DNA from 3 places in the Kroppenstedtia sanguinis genome. Region 1 is predicted to be linked to each of the others. Evidence: riboswitches for the same ligand, from Rfam matches in the RefSeq annotation. Region 1 holds a riboswitch; each other region holds the start of a gene.
The links. A riboswitch is a leader RNA that binds a small molecule or an ion and turns the genes downstream of it on or off. The one in region 1 is predicted to bind S-adenosylmethionine.
Positions count from the first base shown of each region.

Region 2: another riboswitch for S-adenosylmethionine. It lies ahead of JOD24_RS00785 (MFS transporter); the one in region 1 lies ahead of metH (methionine synthase).
Region 3: another riboswitch for S-adenosylmethionine. It lies ahead of JOD24_RS01325 (homocysteine synthase); the one in region 1 lies ahead of metH (methionine synthase).

Region 1 is NZ_JBNPXF010000008.1:88,621-92,610, reverse strand. It holds gene JOD24_RS06885 (phospho-sugar mutase) at 1-1,533, shown strand, start outside; SAM riboswitch class I at 1,690-1,801, shown strand; gene metH (methionine synthase) at 1,877-3,990, shown strand, end outside.
Region 2 is NZ_JBNPXF010000001.1:158,145-162,134, reverse strand. It holds gene JOD24_RS00795 (LLM class flavin-dependent oxidoreductase) at 1-284, opposite strand, end outside; gene ssuE (NADPH-dependent FMN reductase) at 281-841, opposite strand; gene JOD24_RS00785 (MFS transporter) at 897-2,231, opposite strand; SAM riboswitch class I at 2,385-2,503, opposite strand; gene JOD24_RS00780 (FecCD family ABC transporter permease) at 2,689-3,717, opposite strand; gene JOD24_RS00775 (FecCD family ABC transporter permease) at 3,714-3,990, opposite strand, start outside.
Region 3 is NZ_JBNPXF010000001.1:289,093-293,082, forward strand. It holds gene JOD24_RS01315 (hypothetical protein) at 1-360, shown strand, start outside; gene JOD24_RS01320 (ornithine--oxo-acid transaminase) at 389-1,588, opposite strand; SAM riboswitch class I at 1,916-2,027, shown strand; gene JOD24_RS01325 (homocysteine synthase) at 2,107-3,411, shown strand; gene JOD24_RS01330 (aminotransferase class I/II-fold pyridoxal phosphate-dependent enzyme) at 3,459-3,990, shown strand, end outside.

The DNA of each region.
Region 1 (3,990 bases):
AACCGGATCAACCGGTATACCGTGGGGAAAGCCACACAGGGTCTGGCCCAGTATCTCTTGCAACTGGAGAACTCCCCTTCGGCAGTGATCGCCTATGACTCCAGACGCCATTCTGCGGAGTTTGCCTTGGAGGCGGCGTTGGTACTGGCCGGAAACGGGATTCGCACAAAATTGTTCAAGGAGATGAGACCCACCCCGGAGCTGTCTTTTGCCGTCCGATATTTACAGACGACGGCAGGGATTGTCATCACTGCCAGTCACAACCCGGCCCCTTATAACGGTTATAAAGTATACGGCAGGGAAGGAGGGCAGCTTCTCCCTGAGGCCGCTGCACAAGTCCTCTCATGGATTCGGCAGATCCACTCCTTCGCCGACATCCAAAAAATGACCCGCAAGGAAGCGGAAGAGAACCAGTGGCTGGAGTGGATCGGGGATGAGGTGGATGAGGCCTATCTGGAAGCGGTCACCTCCGTCAGCGTGCAACCAGAGGGAACAAGGCCTATCAAGCAACGACTAGGCATCGTATACACCCCGCTTCATGGAAGCGGGAATCTGCCCGTCCGGCAGGTTTTGCAGCGGACCGGGTTTGAACGGGTCTACGTTGTGAAAGAACAGGAGGAATCGGATCCCCTCTTTTCCACCGTGGAAACTCCCAATCCGGAAGATCCGAAGGTGCTTGCAAAGGCGATCCGGCTGGCGGAGCAGATGGAGGCAGATCTGGTGATCGGGACTGACCCCGACGCGGATCGGATCGGGGTTGCCATCTCAGACGGAAAAGGAGGGTATACCCCTCTGACGGGAAATCAGACTGGGGTCTTAATTTTTCATTACCTTCTCTCCACCATGAAGAAAAGGGGAACCCTGCCGCCTAAGGGAGCCATGGTCAAAACTGTGGTCACCGGGGAGATGGGAGCCCGGATTGCACAGATTTACGGTGTTGAGGTGTTTAATACCTTAACCGGTTTTAAATATATTGGCCAAAAAATCGAGGAATTCAGGCGAAGCGGAGACTATCAGTTTATTTTCGGATATGAGGAGAGCTGTGGCTATTTGGCTGGAACCCATGCTCGGGAAAAAGACGCCGTGGTGACGGCGATGCTCCTCTCCGAAGCGGCGGCGGAGTATCAAAGCCAAGGAAAAAGCTTATATGTAGTCCTGGAAGAATTGTATCAAACCTATGGTTACTTTGCGGAGGGCATGCAAACCCGAACATTGCAAGGGATGGAGGGGGCCCGGAAGATCCAGGAGATCATGGCGGACTGGCGACAGAATCCTCCTCAGAGAATCGCTGGTGTTCCCTTGCTTGGCATGGAGGACTTTGCACAGGGATTATACGGGCTCCCAAAGGAAAACATGCTTAAGTTTCATCTCCCCGAGGGGGCCTGGATTTGTCTGCGTCCATCGGGTACGGAACCGAAAATCAAGATCTACTTTGCCACCATCGGATCCTCCGCCCTCGAAGCCTCCCAACAGTTGCAACAGTTGATCCAAGGGGTGGGGAGGCGCATTGATGAATATTTGAGAGGATGCTAAGGAGCGGAACGTGGAAGAATAGGATCCCCCCTCATTGAGCGAATCCACATGCCTGGATCAAACTAGATATTGACAAGGATGAGTCGATTTATTATAGTTAACGGAAACTTAGGGATTGATGATTTACAATCAATCCTCACAACCGAATACTTGATTCTCTTATCAAGAGAGGCGGAGGGACTGGCCCGATGAAGCCCGGCAACCTACTGTGCATTTTGCGCGCGGTGTGGTGCCAATTCCTGCAGAGTAAATCTCTGTCAGATGAGAGACCGAATTGGAAATAGCGGACCTTTCATCTCAGAGAGATGGAAGGTTTTTTACTTTTCTGAGGGGTGAACTAGGGATGACCCGCACAGTTGGAAAAAAACCGATCCAGCAAAGGCTGAAGGAGAAGATATTGGTTCTTGACGGAGCGATGGGCACTCAATTGCAAGGGGCAGCATTAATAGCAGAAGATTTTGGAGGGGAAGAGTACGACGGTTGCAACGAATACCTCAACTTGACCCGACCGGACTTGATCCGGAGGATTCATCGAGAGTATCTGCAGGCCGGAGCCGATGTGATTGAAACCAACACCTTTGGGGCGACCCCGGTGGTGCTGGCGGAGTATGGGTTGCAGAAACAGGCAGAGGAGATCAACCGGCAGGCGGCGAGATTGGCAGTAGAAGCGGTCGCAGACTACACTACGCCGGATCATCCTCGTTATGTGGCGGGAGCTCTCGGTCCCACTACTAAGACCCTCTCTGTCACTGGGGGAGTCACCTTTGATCAGCTGGTGGATTCCTACCGGGAACAAGCCCAAGGTTTGATTCGAGGAGGAGTCGATCTTCTGTTGCTGGAGACTTCCCAGGATACCCTCAATGTGAAGGCGGCGGGAATCGGGATTCGGCAAGCCTTTGCGCAATTGGGTAGCGAAGTGCCCCTGATGATCTCCGGTACCATTGAACCCATGGGAACGATGTTGGCAGGGCAAAACGTGGAATCCTTCTATCTGTCCATTCAACACTTAAATCCCCTGACCGTAGGGTTGAACTGCGCCACGGGTCCGGAATTCATGCGGGATCACCTACGGACTCTTTCCGGGCTGGCCCATTGCGGAGTGAGTTGTTACCCCAATGCCGGACTTCCCGATGAGGAGGGGCACTACCATGAGACTCCACGAGGCCTGGCACAAAAACTGGCTGGATTTGCCGAGCAGGGTTGGATCAATGTGGCCGGGGGGTGTTGCGGGACGACGCCGGAACACATCGAGGCGATCGCGGAAACGCTGGCGGACAAGGAGCCCCGTCGTTGCAATCCTGCCCATTCCCCTGCGGTATCCGGGATTGAACCCCTTTTTCTGGAGGAGGATAACCGCCCGATTCTGGTAGGTGAGCGGACCAATGTGATTGGCTCCCGCAAGTTTCGCGACATGATCCGCGAGGGGAAGTATGAGGAAGCTTCCGGAATCGCCCGGCGGCAAGTGAAGGGAGGGGCCCAGGTGATCGATATCTGTTTGGCGGACCCAGACCGGGATGAGCTGGAGGATATGGAAGGGTTCCTTCAGTTTGCCGTCAATCAAGTGAAGGTTCCTCTGATGATCGATTCCACGGATCCCCAAGTAATCGAGGGGGCCTTGAGGTATTCCCAGGGAAAAGCGATCATCAATTCCATCAACTTAGAAAACGGAGAAGACCGTTTCCGGGAGGTGGTACCGCTCATCCACCGATACGGAGCCGCCGTGGTCGTAGGTACTATCGACGAGGAGGGAATGGCTGTCCGGGCGGAGCAAAAACTGGCCATAGCCAGACGCTCCTATGACTTGTTGGTGAACGATTACCACATTCCGCCGGAGGATATCATCTTCGATCCCCTGATCTTCCCTGTGGGAACGGGGGACCGAGCTTATATCGGAGCTGCTGGAGAAACCATTGAAGGCATCCGTCGGATCAAGAAAGAATTGCCGAAATGTAGCACCATACTCGGGGTATCCAATGTCTCCTTTGGTTTGCCCACCGCCGGCAGGGAAGTGTTGAACGCGGTCTGTCTATATCATTGCACCCGGGCGGGGTTGGACTATGCCATCGTCAATACAGAGCGGTTGGAACGTTACGCTTCGATTTCCGAAGCAGAGCGAAAACAGGCGGAGTTGTTCCTCTTCGGAACCAACGAAGAAAACTATGACGATGTTCTGGCGAAATTCGCTGGATTTTACCGGGATAAGAAGCCGACACAGAAAGAAGAAGTGCAGAGTCTCCCTCTGGAAGAACGTTTAGCCCGATATGTGGTAGAGGGAAGTAAAGACGGGCTGATTCCCGATTTGGAAAAAGCATTGCAAAAGTATAAACCGCTAGAGATCATCAACGGCCCCCTGATGAAAGGAATGGATGAGGTGGGCCGTCTGTTCAATGATAACCAGCTGATCGTGGCAGAAGTGCTCCAAAGCGCTGAAGTGATGAAGACATCGGTCACTTTTTT
Region 2 (3,990 bases), on a different contig from region 1:
ACGGCGGCCATGGCAGAGATGGGAAGCAACGGTTCATGCATCGGGAATTGTACCCCGCGCTGAACAGCTGGCTTATGGCTACGGTCGTAAACGCTGTAGGTTCCATAGACATCGGCGATGAACAGGGCATCAAACTTTCCCCGCTCCAAAATTTGGGCCATCTCTGTCCAATAGCTCAGGCTCCCATGCTGATGTCCCTGATCTGCTGGATGTTTCCACAGACCTGTGGAATGGGGGGCAACAGAATTCTGGGTAAAACCATTAAAATGAATCGTCTTTTTCATTTGGAGTCCCTCCAACCATTTATTTTTTTCGATTCTTGAACCTCTTGAACGAACCGGTACAATTCAGATTTCAGGCGGCACAGCGCTCCTGGATCCAGAATCGGGTTTCTTTCCTTTTCTCGATCTACCTGATGATCCAACAGATAAACCCCTTGTGAGTTTTTCGCTTTCATAGTGGCCAACAAGGGCTTTAACGCGTATTCGATCGTCAGTAGATGGGCCATGCTCCCTCCGGTCATGAGGGGAAAGGTGGGGGTATCTTTTAAAATATCCTGGGGCAATAAATCGAGCAAAGCCTTGAGCACTCCCGGATAAGAAGCCTTGTAGACCGGGGCGGCGATCATCAGCCCGCGAGCCTCTCGGATAGAGGTTGCCAGAGCTTCAATCTGCGGGCTGTCGAAGCGTGCGTAGACCAGATCCTCCGGCGCAAAGTTGCGAACCGAAATCCGCGTAGTGGATAACCCTTCTCTCTCCACTAGATAACATAGGAATCTAAGGACGCAGTCGGTTCTTGAATGTTCCGACGGGCTTCCCGATAGGGCTATAATTTCACTCATTCTACCTTCACCCCAGTATTTTTTAACCCGAGTTGCCTCAGGCAATTTACAAACTTTAAGTCAAGGAGTCGCGATAGGTTTCACGAGCAAACAGCGTGGCAATCAGACTGAGCACTCCCAGTACAGTCAGATAAATCGCAATGGGCCAACTCTCCCCATGAAATCCCGCCAATAGGGAGGAAGCAATGATCGGTGACAAACCGCCTGACAAGACGGCTCCGATCTGATAACCGATCGAGGCTCCGCTCAGTCGCACCTGGGTGCCGAATAGTTCGGAGTAGTAAACAGCCTGAGGACCGTAGATGGCATCGTGTAAGATATTCAATCCGAGCACCACGCCGATAGTGATCCAAAGGACGGAACCGGTGTCCACCAACCAAAAAAAGGGGAAGATGAACAACATGGATGCGATCACCCCAAATAGATATACCGGCTTGCGCCCGATCCGGTCAGATGCATAGGACCACAGGGGCAGAGTGATCAAGCCGACGACAGATGAGATCATGATCGCATTCAATCCGACAGAAGAATCCATCTGGAGTGTTTCCGCGAGATAGCTGAGCAAAAACACACTATAGATGTAGAATAATGCGTTCTGCAACAATTTCATGCCGATCGTCAATAACAACGGTTTTTTCTCCTCACGCCATACCGTCCGCACCGGATGAGTGTCCACCTGAGGCTGTTCCGCCCGCTGTTTTAAATACACTGGTGACTCACTCAGTTTCCAGCGGACATAGACTCCGATCAGAACGAGCACTGCGCTCAGCAGAAAGGGAAGTCGCCATCCCCAAGCCAGGAAAGCCTCCTCGGACAATTGGTTGGAGAAGAGAGAAAACACCAGTGTGGACAAGAGCAACCCCACCGGCACTCCCAACTGAGGAAAGCTCCCATAAAATCCGCGCTTCCCAGGTGGAGCATGTTCCACGGTCATTACCACGGCCGCCCCCCATTCCCCGCCGACTGCGAAACCCTGAATTAAACGGAGGAGACTGAGCAAAAGCGGAGCGCCGATGCCGATCGATTGGTGAGTGGGCAGCAGACCGATTAGAAAGGTGGCCGCCCCCATCACGAGGAGGGAGAGCATCAGAACGTTCCTCCGTCCCACCCGGTCCCCGAAATGCCCAAAAACGGCGCTTCCCAGCGGACGAGCAATAAATCCGACGGCATAAGTGGTAAAAGCTGCGATGGTACCGTACAGCGGATCAATAGTGGGAAAAAATAAGGCGGGGAAGATCAGAGCAGCGGAGGACCCGTACAGATAGAAGTCATACCACTCGATACTGGTTCCGATAAAACTGGCCCAGGCCACCTTGCGATACTCTTTGGATTGGATTTCATTTTCTGCTCTTGGCTCGGAAGCCTCTGTTTCAACGACTGTACTGCTCAACCGAATCCCTCCTCACATTCATAACTAAACGCATGTGTTTAGTATGTTTTATAGATAAAATGAACATCCTAGGTGCGAGAGTTGCCCGCATCCCACCTGATCGGAACTAAAAAACCTCTTCCTAAGGAAGAGGTTTAGTTGTAATTCCGCTCTTCCTTATCTTCCAGACCCTTGCAGGCCTGCTGGACTTGGCACCTTTTTATTCGGATCAAACGAATAAAGGTTGCCGCGGGATCATCGGACCAGATTCCTCCCCCGACTCGTGATAAGGATGTTCTGATATGAATTTGTGATTTAACCCTAAACGAAAACGACTGTTCTGTCAAGATAAATTATACTAAAAAGAAAAAAGGGGATTCAGGGCTGTTGATTAATCCTGGTCCCGATCGGTACATCGGAACGGGGGTGAACACGATCTCCCTATCCAAAACAACCCGCCTGGAGGATTCCATATGACTCATCTCTCTCCCCAGCGATTCGTCCTTTTGAACAACAGATAGAGAAAATAAGGCGCACCAATAATCGATACGATCACTCCCGCAGGGACCCCCTCCGGCCCGACCAAGTTTCTTCCGATGGTATCCGCCGTCAGCAATAGCCAGCCACCGAGCAACAGACAGATCGGCAAATACAATTGTGCCCGATGTCCGATAATGGCTTTGGCCAAATGAGGTGCCATCAGGCCTACGAAGGCGATGCCTCCGGTCACCGAGGTGGCTGCAGCCGCCAAGGCGACCGCCGCCAGCAAGAGAAGGAGGCGCTCTCGGTTCACCCGCAACCCTACTCCAATCCCCACCGGTTCATCCATGGAGAGGAGATTGAGCGGGTTCGATTTGACCCAGACAAAAGGGACCAAGATCAAGAGCCACGGCAAAATCGCCCACACAAAGGGCCAATCGACTCCCCAAACGGATCCAGCCAGCCATTTCGCGATAAAATCCACTTTTTCCTGTTCCGCTGAGGAGATGAGGATGGTCATCACCCCTGAGAGCGTGGTGGAAAATCCCACCCCAATCAGGATCAGGCGGATCGGTTGCAACCCAGTACGTTTTTCGTAAGCCAGCCCATAAATGATTAAAGACGTCACCAACGCCCCCACAAAAGCGATGAAGGGAATGGCATAGGCAAAGTTCCCCACCTCCAGCGGGGCAAATAAAAAGAAGACGGCGATGGCCACACCGGCACCTGAGTTAATGCCGATTATCCCCGGATCCGCCAGATCATTGCGAGCCACCGATTGTAAGACTCCGCCGGACAAGGCGAGAGCCATCCCGGCCAACAGGGTGATCAGCAGACGAGGCAGGCGAAGGGAAAAGAGGATGAACTCTTCTTTAAAACTCCCTTGACCGAACAAAGTGGGAATCAGACGATCATAAGATAGCGAAGCGGGTCCCCACCCCATGCTGATCCATGCTGTGAGTACAATCAGAGCAAACAGCATATAAATCCAATACTTTTGCTTGCGACGCGTGGAAGTTGGGATCACGAGAACGCCCGACCCCCTTTACGGACAATGACGAGAAAGAAGGGAAGTCCGATCATAGCGATGATCGCCACCACCGGAGTTTCATAGGGAGCCTGAAGCGTTCGTCCCAGTGTGTCCGCCAGTAACATAAAGGTAGCCCCGATGATAGCCGCAGAGGGAATGATCAGACGGTAATCCGCGCCCACGATGGCTCGTACCAAATGGGGAACCACCAGGCCTACAAAAACCAAGTTCCCAGCCAGTGATACAGAGGATCCTGCCAATAAAATGGTG
Region 3 (3,990 bases), on a different contig from region 1:
GTTCCACAGCATCACTGGCAAATTCCCTCCACCTGGGTTAATCGCGGGGACGGACGGGATTTGATGGTGTGGGGCTGGATCCTAGGGGCGGGAATTTTCACTTATATTCCCCATATCAGTTTTTATATCTTATACCTTTTCACCGGGTTTTTCCTAGATCCCCTCACAGGAATCCTGATGGGAGCCCTCTACGGTTTCTCCCGCATGTTGCCAACCGGGAGCTTAGCCTTGGCGTCCCGGATGTCCAGGCGACATTGGGCACTGGATCTCACCGGGTCGAAGAGGAGGGCGGTCTTCAACCGGGTATTGAATGGAATCGTTCTGGGGATGACCTGGATCTTTCTGATTTTCCAAATATAAAAAAAGCCCCCGGCGGGGCTTGGATGGATCAGGAGGTCTTCGCGAGAACGGAGCGGATGTGACCGAGGGCCCAGTCCAGCTCCTCTTGCGTGATCGTCAGCGGCGGGGCAAAACGGATGGTATTCTCGTGGGTCTCTTTGCAGAGAAGGCCAGCTTCCGCCAGCCGTTCGCAGTAAGGACGGGCGGACTCATACAATTCCATTCCGATGAAAAGTCCTTTGCCCCGCACTTCTTTGATGGCCGAATTTTGAATCCTTTTCAGTTCAGCCATGAAATACTCTCCCCATTCTCGGGAGCGTTGGACCAGGTTCTCCTCTTCCAGGACATCCATGGCGGCCACGGAGACGGCGCAGGCCAAGGGGTTTCCGCCGAAGGTGGAACCATGGGATCCGGGTTCAAACAGGCCGAGGATCTTCTCATCGGCGGCGACGGCGGAGATGGGCATGACGCCCCCGCCGAGGGCTTTCCCCAGAATGTACATGTCCGGTTTCACCTCTTCCCAGTCACAGGCGAAGAGCTGACCCGTCCGTCCAAAGCCGGTCTGGATCTCGTCGGCGACGAAGAGGACGTTGTTCTCTTGACAGAGAGCGGCGGCTTCCTTGAGATAGTTCTCCGGGGGCACGATCACGCCGGCCTCCCCTTGGATCGGCTCCACCAAAAAGGCGGCGGTGTTGGGAGTGATCGCTTGTCTCAGGGCTTCGGTGTCGCCATAGGGGACGATCTTGATCCCCGGCAGCATCGGTCCGAAACCCCGTTGATATTCCTCACTGGAGGACAGGGAGACGGCAGTCATGGTGCGGCCGTGAAAGTTTTCCTCGCAGGCGATGATTTCCGCCTGGTTTTCAGGCACCTTCTTTACATCGTAGGCCCAGCGACGGACAGCCTTGACAGCGGTTTCAACAGCCTCCGCACCGGTATTCATCGGCAAGACCCGCTCTTTGCCTGTGAGTCGGGCTACTTTTTCATAAAACAATCCCAGTTGGTCATTGTGGAATGCACGTGAGGTGAGCGTCACCTGGTCCGCTTGATCCTTTAATGCCTGGATCAGTCTGGGGTGGCGGTGACCGTGATTCAGGGCGGAATAGGCGCTCAGCATATCCATATAACGCTTCCCGTCGGCATCTTTCACCCATACCCCTTCCCCTTCGGAGATGACGATGGGGAGCGGATGGTAGTTTCGGGCTCCGTATTTGTCAGTGAGATGGATCAATTCCTGGTTACGCGACATCGGAATCCTCCTTTGGCTACACTCAATTCGCCGCCGTGCCGGGCGGCGGGGATCCATATTAGTGTATCATCAAGACCCCGAGAGAAGAAGGTTTTCCGGCAAAACGGATAAACATTGGCCGGCGTTGGTAATCATGCATAGCTCCCCATGGAAGTGGGAGATGAAAAGGGTCTTCACTGACCCAATCGGTACAAAATCCTCAGGTTTCGGAGCTTGGGGACAGGGCGTCGTTCACAAATGGAAATTGGCTGTTGACGATCCGGGAAACCCCCAGTATAATAAAACACAAGTTTTCAGACTGGAATAACCTCATATGTTTGCAAGACGCTCTTATCAAGAGAGGCGGAGGGACGAGCCCGATGAAGCCCGGCAACCCCAGTCACCCAGACCGGAAGGTGCCAATTCTTGCAGAGCCCCAGAGGCTGCTGAGAGATAAGAGAAGGGTCTGTTTTGTGTATGAACAAAACCTCTTCTCTGACTGGGAAGAGGTTTTTTAATTTCCTGAGGAGGCGATTGTTATGAGTGAAAAAGAGCAATCATTTCGTCCTGAAACCTTGGCGGTCCATGCAGGACAGGAGCCGGATCCTGTCACCCATGCCCGGGCAGTGCCGATCTACCAGACCACCTCGTACACCTTTGACAGCACCGAGCATGCAGCCAATCTCTTTTCGCTGGCGGAAACAGGAAATATCTACACACGGATCATGAATCCGACCCAGGATGTGTTTGAACAGCGGGTGGCAGCGCTGGAAGGGGGCGTCGGGGCATTGGCAGTCAGCTCCGGTCAAGCGGCGATCACCTATTCCATCCTGAACATCGCCGGATCCGGGGATGAAGTAGTAGCGTCTAGCAGTCTGTATGGTGGGACCTATAATCTATTTCACCACACCTTACCCAAATTAGGCATCCAAGTACATTTTGTCGATCCATCGAAGCCGGAAAATTTCAAACAGGCGATCACGGAGCGGACGAAAGCGATCTTTGGGGAAACCATCGGAAACCCCAAGGGAGATGTACTGGACCTGGAGGCTGTGGCAAAGGTGGCTCATGAAGCAGGGGTACCATTGATTGTCGACAATACTTTCGCCACGCCCCACCTGTTGCAACCGATCCAATTCGGTGCGGATATCGTCGTTCATTCGGCCACCAAATTTATCGGCGGGCATGGAACATCGATCGGCGGCGTGATCGTCGATTCTGGTCGATTCGACTGGAGCAACGGAAAATTCCCGGGATTGGTGGAACCGGATCCCAGTTATCATGGGGTCTCCTATACAGAGGCTCTGGGGGAACAGGCCTACATCGTCAAAGCTCGGGTTCAGCTGTTGCGGGATCTGGGAGCCTCACTCTCCCCCTTTAATTCATTCCTGTTGCTCCAAGGTTTGGAGACCCTCCACTTGCGGATGGAGCGGCACAGTGCCAATGCCCTCCAACTGGCTCGCTGGCTACAGGATCAAGAGGCCGTGGAGTGGGTGAGTCATCCCGGTCTGCCGAAGCATCCGGATTATGAAAAAGCGAAGAAATATCTGCCCAAGGGTCAAGGTGCCATATTTACATTTGGCATCAAGGGGGGAGTGGAAGCGGGGCGTCGTCTGATCGAAAGCTTGAAACTCTTCTCCCATCTGGCCAATGTGGGGGATGCCAAGTCCCTTGTGATTCATCCCGGTAGCACGACTCACCAGCAGTTGACAGAAGAGGAGCAGCGGGTATCTGGAGTCAATCCGGAATTAATCCGCCTTTCCGTCGGCATTGAGGCCGTGGAAGACTTGATCGCCGATCTGGAGCAGGCCCTGAAAAAGAGTCAGCAGCCTGTACAGGTGTAAGGAGACTCCTTCTCATCTGTAACGGTAGTGGCAAGGGAGGATCAAGGATGCACAAGGAGACCATTCTCGCACAGATTGGAAACCAGCAGGAGCGGGAGACGGGAGCGATCAGCTTTCCGGTGTACCACTCCACAGCCTATCGACATCCCGGACCGGGGCGAAGTACTGGATTTGATTATACTCGAACCACCAATCCCACCCGGTCGGTGCTGGAAGAGGCGATTGCCGAACTGGAGGGAGGAGATGCGGGCTTCGCCTGCAGTTCGGGGATGGCGGCGGTTCAGACGGTGATGGGGTTGTTTTCTCCGGGGGATCACCTGATTGTCTCCCTCGATTTGTACGGTGGGACTTATCGCTTGCTTGAGCGGGTGTGGAGGCATCTGGGCCTCTCCTTCAGCTATGTGGATCTGCGGGACTTACAGGCGGTGGAAGCGGCGGTGACCCCGCAAACCCGGGGTATCTTCATCGAGACGCCGACTAACCCCTTGATGAGAGTGACGGATTTAGCGGCTCTCTGCCAAATGGCACAAGACCAAGGTTGGCTCTCCATTGTGGATAACACCTTTATGACCCCATATG